Regions from separate parts of the Streptomyces sp. CNS606 genome, predicted to be linked through region 1. Evidence: predicted binding sites of a transcription regulator. Region 1 holds the regulator's gene; each other region holds the start of a gene.
What was found. The regulator HspR, encoded in region 1, represses chaperone genes until heat shock. The targets are predictions, from matches to a motif close to TTGAGNNNNNNNNNCTCAA.

Region 1 (2,262 bases):
CCGCGGCCGCCGCCTGCGGTGAACTCTCCGCGGCCGGCGGGAACTTCGCCTCGATCGGCACCGGCGGCTCCGACCGCTTCTGCCCGATGGTCTACGACCCGGTCGTCGTCACCGCGACCGGCGTGTACGACGGTCGCCGGGTCGACTTCGAGCGCACCTACGGCAACGCCTGCGAGAGGGGAGCCTCCGGCACGGCGGTCTTCGCCTTCTGAGCCGGCTCTCCGCCCAGACGTCCCGCGAGCGCCTCCCCGCGGCGGGACGGGCCACCCGGCCCACCGGGCGGACGTGGGGTCCCCCCGTGCCCCATGTCCGCCCGGCTTCTCCTTCGGCACCACCGGCTCCGTCCCCGCCCCTTCCCGGCTCCGCCCCGACCCGCGTCACCCCGCCCTCCGGGCGGCCGGCCGCTCAGCCGCGGGGGTAGGTCTGGGCGTCCATGACGTCGAGGTTGAGGAAACGGGGCTCGCCCGTGCAGAGTTCGCGCATGCGGGCCGCGACCTCCTGCGTCTCCGGCAGGTCGTTGTTCCGCATCGCCGCCTCGTAGGAGGGGAACTCCACGATGTCGACGTAGTGGTCGGTGCGTTCGCGGTCGTGGGTGTGGAACTCGTGCGTGAGGGTGCGCTTCCCCTCGGTCGCCCGGAGGAACTCGTCGTAGAGCAGCTCCATCTCCGCGGGCCGCTTCGTGTCGTACTCGATGACCTGGATGAACGTCATCGCCATCACTCTCTCGAAGACCGGTACCGATGCTCGCCCCCTCCTTCCATCCTGCGCCCGCACGCGGCGACCGGCACGGCGGGACGAGACGCTGGGCCGCGCGGGACGGCGACGGCCTCCGTCGCCTCCGCGGGTGCGGAGGCGGCGGAGGCCGTCGGTGTGCGGGGCCGGTCAGTCCCGGCGGGAGCGCTTGGGCCGCCAGACGACCAGCGCGCTCGACTGGTGCACCTCGCTGTACGGCACGAGGTCCCGGCGGTAGGAGGCGTGCACCTGCTGCTCGCGCTGACGCATCGCCACCGCCGCTCCTTCCACGGCCTGCTGGAGTTCGGCGACCCGCGACTGGAGCGCGGTGACCTGGTTCTCCAGCTCGATGATGCGCTTGATGCCCGCGAGGTTGATGCCCTCGTCCTGGCTGAGCTGCTGCACCTGGCGCAGCAGCTCGATGTCCCGCGCCGAGTAGCGCCGGCCGCGGCCGGCCGTACGGTCCGGGGAGACCAGGCCGAGACGGTCGTACTGGCGGAGCGTCTGCGGGTGGAGCCCGGAGAGCTGTGCCGCCACCGAGATGACGTAGACCGGGGAGTCGTCGGTCAGCTCGTACGGCTGCCGCCCCCCGAAACGCTGGCTGTTGCCGCCTCGGCCGGGCATCTCAGTCTCCCTTCGCTGCCTTGAACAGCGCCGCTCTCGGGTCCTCGTCCGCGGTGGCGTCGCGGTAGGCCTCGAGAGTGTCCCGCGCCTTGTCGCCGAGGTCACCCGGCACCGCCACGTCGACGGTGACCAGCAGGTCGCCGCGGGTGCCGTCCTTCCGGGTGGCGCCCTTGCCGCGGGCCCGCATGGTGCGGCCGCTCGGGGTGCCCGGCGGCAGCTTGAGCGTGACGGGCGGGCCGCCGAGGGTCGGCACCTTGATCTCGCCGCCGAGCGCGGCCTCCGGGAAGGTGACCGGCACGGTGACCGTGAGGTTGTCGCCCCTGCGGCCGAAGACGGGGTGCTTGTCGACGTGGACCACGACGTACAGGTCGCCGTTGGGGCCGCCGCGCTCGCCGGGGGCGCCCTTGCCGCGCAGCCGGATGCGCTGCCCGTCGGTGACACCCGCGGGGATGCGGACCTGCATGGTGCGCGAGGAGGTCGCCCGCCCGCTGCCCTTGCAGATCTCGCACGGGTCCTGCGCGATCAGGCCGCGGCCCTTGCAGTCCACGCACGGGTCGGTGAGCGAGAAGCCACCGCCGCCGCCCCGGCTGACCTGGCCGGTGCCGACACAGGTCGGGCACACCCGCGGCGTGCCGTTCTTGTCGCCGGTGCCGGAACAGGCCTTGCAGGCGGCGGAGGAGGACATCCGCAGGGGCACCGTCGCGCCGTCCACGGCCTCGGTGAAGCTGAGCGTCACCTCGGACTCGACGTCCTGCCCGCGCCGCGGCTGCGTACGGCCGCCCGTACCGCCGCGGTTGAACAGGCCGCCGAACACGTCGCCCAGACCGCCGCCGAAGCCGCCGCCCTGGGGTCCGCCGGCCGGGCCGCCCTGGGTGCCGCCGAAGAGGTCGCCCAGGTCGAAGTTGA
Region 2 (2,262 bases), on a different contig from region 1:
GGCGCGGCCGCGCGCCTCGTCCAGGCGTTCCTTCAGCTCGCCGACCCGGTTGAGGCCCTGCTTCTCCTTCTCCCAGCGGGCGGTCAGGCCGCGCAGCTCCTCCTCCTTGTCGGCGAGCTCGCGGCGCAGGCGCTCCAGGCGCTGCACGGAGCCGGGGTCGGTCTCGTTGGCGAGCGCGAGCTCCTCCATCCGCAGCCGGTCCACGGCGCGCTGGAGCTCGTCGATCTCCACCGGGGAGGAGTCGATCTCCATCCGCAGCCGGGAGGCGGCCTCGTCGACGAGGTCGATGGCCTTGTCGGGGAGGAAGCGGGAGGTGATGTAGCGGTCGGAGAGGGTGGCGGCGGCGACCAGCGCGCCGTCCGCGATCTGCACCTTGTGGTGCGCCTCGTAGCGGCCCTTGAGCCCCCGCAGGATCGCGATGGAGTCCTCGACGGTGGGCTCGGCGACCAGCACCTGCTGGAAGCGGCGCTCCAGCGCGGCGTCCTTCTCGATCCGCTCGCGGTACTCGTCCAGGGTGGTGGCGCCGACCATCCGCAGTTCGCCGCGGGCCAGCATCGGCTTGAGCATGTTGCCCGCGTCCATGGCGGAGTCGCCGCCCGCGCCGGCGCCGACGACGGTGTGCAGCTCGTCGATGAAGGTGATGATCTGCCCGTCGCTGGACTTGATCTCGCCGAGCACGGTCTTCAGCCGCTCCTCGAACTCGCCGCGGTATTTCGCGCCGGCCAGCATGGCGCCGATGTCGAGGGCGACGAGGCGCTTGTTCCGCAGCGACTCCGGGACGTCGCCCTTCACGATGCGCTGGGCCAGCCCCTCCACGACGGCGGTCTTGCCGACGCCGGGCTCGCCGATCAGCACCGGGTTGTTCTTGGTGCGGCGGGAGAGCACCTGCACGACACGGCGGATCTCCTGGTCGCGGCCGATGACCGGGTCGAGCCGGCCCTCGCGCGCGGCTGCGGTGAAGTCGGTGCCGAACTTCTCCAGCGCCTTGTACGTGCCCTCGGGGTCGGGGGTGGTGACCCGGCGGCCGCCGCGGACCTCCTCGAACGCCGCCAGCAGCTTCTTGTCGGTGGCGCCCTGCTCCGCGAGCAGCTCACCGGTACGCCCGCCGCGGGCGGCGATGCCGATCAGCAGGTGCTCGGTGGAGATGAAAGCGTCGCCGAGCTCCTTGGCCCGCTGCCCGGCGTCGGCGATCACGGCGAGCAGCGCGCGGTCGGCCTGCGGGCGGGAGACGGTGGAGCCCTGGACGCGCGGCAGCGCGGCGAGCTCCCGCTCGGCGCCGGCCCGCAGCGCGGCCTGGTCCGCCTCGACCGCGGCGAGCAGGTCCTGGATGTTCTCGTTGTCCTCGCCCTCGATGAGGGCGAGGAGCAGATGGGCCGGGGTGATGTCGGGGTGCCCGTCGGTGACGGCCCGGTCGTTGGCCGCGCTGATGGCGTCCCGGCTCCTGTTGGTCAGCTCGGCGTCCACGCTCGTCTCTGCCTCCTTCTTCCGCGACATCCCATGGCTTGCACGGTCCACGGTACAACAAGTTGAGTCTGTTCCACTCAACTATATCGGCAGCAGTCCGCGCAGTGCTCGCGAGGGCGCCCGCGAGCCGCCCCCACCACCGTGAAGCCCCGCGCTACGGTCGGGGGCATGGCCCTCCAGGACGACCCGGCGTTTCTCGCCTTCTGGCGCGAACGCCACTACTCCACTCTCACCACCTTCCGCCCCGACGGCACGCCGCACGTGGTCCCGGTGAGCGTGACGTACGACCCCGGCACGCGCACGGCCCGGGTGGTCGCGCGCGGGACGAGCCGGAAGGTGCGCAACGTGCGGGCGGCCGGGGCGGGGGGCAGCAGGGTGGCGCTGTGCCAGGTGGACCGCCGGCGGTGGGCCACCCTGGAGGGCCGGGCGGTGGTCCGCACCGAGCCCTCGCTGATCGCCGACGCCGAGGAGCGGTACGAGGCGCGCTACGGCAGGCGCCCGAAGCCCAACCCGGAGCGGGTGCTGATCGAGGTCGCCGTCGACCGCACCATGAGCCGCCTCTGAGGCACGCCGCCCCCCTCGGCAACGCGGGACACGTCCACCCCCACACGCCCCGGACATCGCGCACATCCCGGGCGCCCCCGGCACCCCGCACGCCCCAGCCGTCGGCGCACCCCTGCGCGCCGCACCTCCCCCGGCGTCCGGTACCCGGCGCATTCCTTTCCGGTAAGCGACGAGGCAAGATGCTTTCCGGCCAGATTTCGATGACCCTTCCTGACCCTTGACGCGGGACGGCCC
Region 3 (2,262 bases), on a different contig from region 1:
GTGCGGCGCGCACCAGTCCGCGTTCGGAGCGGCCGTCGGAGGTGTCCATCAGGAAGCAGCCGTTGGCGATGATCTGCAGCACCTCGCCGTGCCGGCGCAGCACCACTTCGCCGTACGGCCCCTCGCGGCGGTCCAGGACGACGGGCTCCGGCGGCGGGGGGCTGTGGGTGAGGCTCATGGCTCCATCCTCGCGGACACCTGCCCCCGGGGTGGCCCGCTTTTCGGGACGTCGGGCCGCCGGTCAGGCGGACGGGGGCGGCAGCAGCGCCCGCACCTTCCGCAGCGGCGCGCCGAGCGTGGTGTCGTCGCGGTGGACCACGTGGCCGCCATGGGCGATGCGGTAGTGGAGTCCGTCCCGGAGGCGCGGGTCGAGGGTGCGGCGGGGCCCCTCGGCCAGGCGCGCCTCGGCGAGCAGTGCGCGGATGCGTGCCACGTCGCGCGCGGGGAGGCGGCCGCTGCGGCCGGGGGCGTCGTCGTGCGGGGAGTCGGGAGAGTCCGGGGAGCCGAGTGAGCCCGTCGAGACGGTGTACGTGCCGTCCTCGTGCAGCAGGGTGCGGATCCGTACGCCCGCGAACCCGCCGGTGACCAGCCATTCCAGCAGCGGCGGGCCGGGCATACCGGGGGCGGTGGCGGGCGTTGAGGGGGAGGGTGCGCCGCCCGGCCGGGAGGTGGCGGACCCCTCCGTCCCGCCGCCCGGGCGTCCCGGGCCGTGGCCGGCGTGACCGCCGGGGGCGCAGGCGGTGGAGGCGATCACGGCGAACAGCCCGGCGACGAGGCTGCGGCGACGCGGTGCGGGGTTCGGCATGCCGGAAGTATCCGCCCCACTCGCTGTGGCCACGGGGTGTGCGTGGCCCGCGTATCGCTGTGAGCGAACAGGCCGTCACCGCTGGAACATCCACGGCCCTTCCCGCATTGAGTGGGCATAGCTCAACTTCTCTTACGAGGGAGAGATCATGGCTTCGACGTCCACTTCGCTCACCCTGCCCGTTCTGCCCCTCGACGACGAGGTGGTCCTGCCGGGCATGGTGGTGCCGCTGGAGCTGTCGGACCCCGAGGTGCGCGCCGCGGTCGAGGCCGCCCAGGCGGCCGCCCGGTCCACGGGGGAGAACGGCAGAAAGCCGCAGGTCCTGCTGGTGCCGCGGATCGACGGCGACTACGCCGGCGTCGGCGTGCTCGGCCGCGTCGAGCAGGTCGGCCGGCTGTCCGACGGCGACCCGGGCGCGCTGATCCGCGGCCTGCGCCGGGTGCGCATCGGCACCGGCACCACCGGCCCCGGCGCCGCCCTCTGGGTCGAGGGCACCGAGGCCGGCGAACCGTCGCCCGATCCGGTGCCGGGCGCCGTCGCCGAGCTGATGCGGGAGTACAAGGCGCTGGTCACCAGCTGGCTGCGCAAGCGCGGCGCGTGGGAGGTCGTCGACCGCGTGCAGCAGATCGACGACGCCGCCCGGCTCGCCGACAACGCCGGCTACTCGCCGTTCCTCACCACTGCCCAGAAGATCCGTCTGCTGGAGACCACCGACCCCGTCGCACGGCTGCGGTACGCGCTGGAGACGCTGCGCGAGCACCTCGCCGAGCAGGACGTCGCCGAGTCGATCGCCAAGGACGTCCAGGAGGGCGTCGACAAGCAGCAGCGCGAGTTCCTGCTCCGCCGCCAGCTGGAGGCGGTCCGCAGGGAACTGGCCGAGCTGGCGGGCGACCCGGAGGACGAGGGCGAGGACTACCGGGCCCGCGTCGAGGCCGCCGACCTTCCCGCGGACGTCCGCACGGCGGCGCTGAAGGAGGTCGACAAGCTGGAGCGGTCCTCCGAGCAGAGCCCCGAAGGGGGCTGGATCCGCACCTGGCTCGACACGGTGCTGGAGATGCCGTGGAACGCGCGCACCGAGGACGCCTACGACGTGCCGGGCGCGCAGCACGTCCTCGACGCCGACCACGCCGGGCTGAAGGACGTCAAGGAGCGCATCACCGAATACCTGGCGGTGCGCAAGCGACGCGCCGACCGCGGACTCGGCGTCGTCGGCGGGCGGCGCGGCGGGGCGGTGCTCGCCCTGGTCGGTCCTCCCGGCGTCGGCAAGACCTCGCTCGGCGCGTCCGTGGCCCGCGCGATGGGCCGGAAGTTCGTCCGGGTCGCCCTGGGCGGCGTCCGGGACGAGGCGGAGATCCGCGGCCACCGGCGCACCTATGTGGGCGCCCTGCCGGGCCGCGTCGTCCGCGCGATCAAGGAGGCCGGGTCGATGAATCCGGTGGTGCTGCTCGACGAGATCG

Region 2: a site for HspR is predicted at 1,527-1,545, ahead of clpB (ATP-dependent chaperone ClpB). Genes of this name have one in related genera too.
Region 3: a site for HspR is predicted at 913-931, ahead of lon (endopeptidase La). Genes of this name have one in related genera too.

The regions. Positions count from the first base shown of each region.
Region 1 is NZ_KE384521.1:123,678-125,939, forward strand. Features, by position in the region: gene K304_RS0121190 (SSI family serine proteinase inhibitor) at 1-212, shown strand, start outside; gene K304_RS0121195 (hypothetical protein) at 406-711, opposite strand; gene K304_RS0121200 (heat shock protein transcriptional repressor HspR) at 883-1,356, opposite strand; gene dnaJ (molecular chaperone DnaJ) at 1,358-2,262, opposite strand, start outside.
Region 2 is NZ_AUFD01000017.1:95,692-97,953, forward strand. Features, by position in the region: gene clpB (ATP-dependent chaperone ClpB) at 1-1,464, opposite strand, end outside; gene K304_RS0113895 (TIGR03618 family F420-dependent PPOX class oxidoreductase) at 1,633-2,028, shown strand.
Region 3 is NZ_KE384522.1:305,586-307,847, reverse strand. Features, by position in the region: gene K304_RS0126045 (spermidine synthase) at 1-178, opposite strand, end outside; gene K304_RS34275 (hypothetical protein) at 242-805, opposite strand; gene lon (endopeptidase La) at 954-2,262, shown strand, end outside.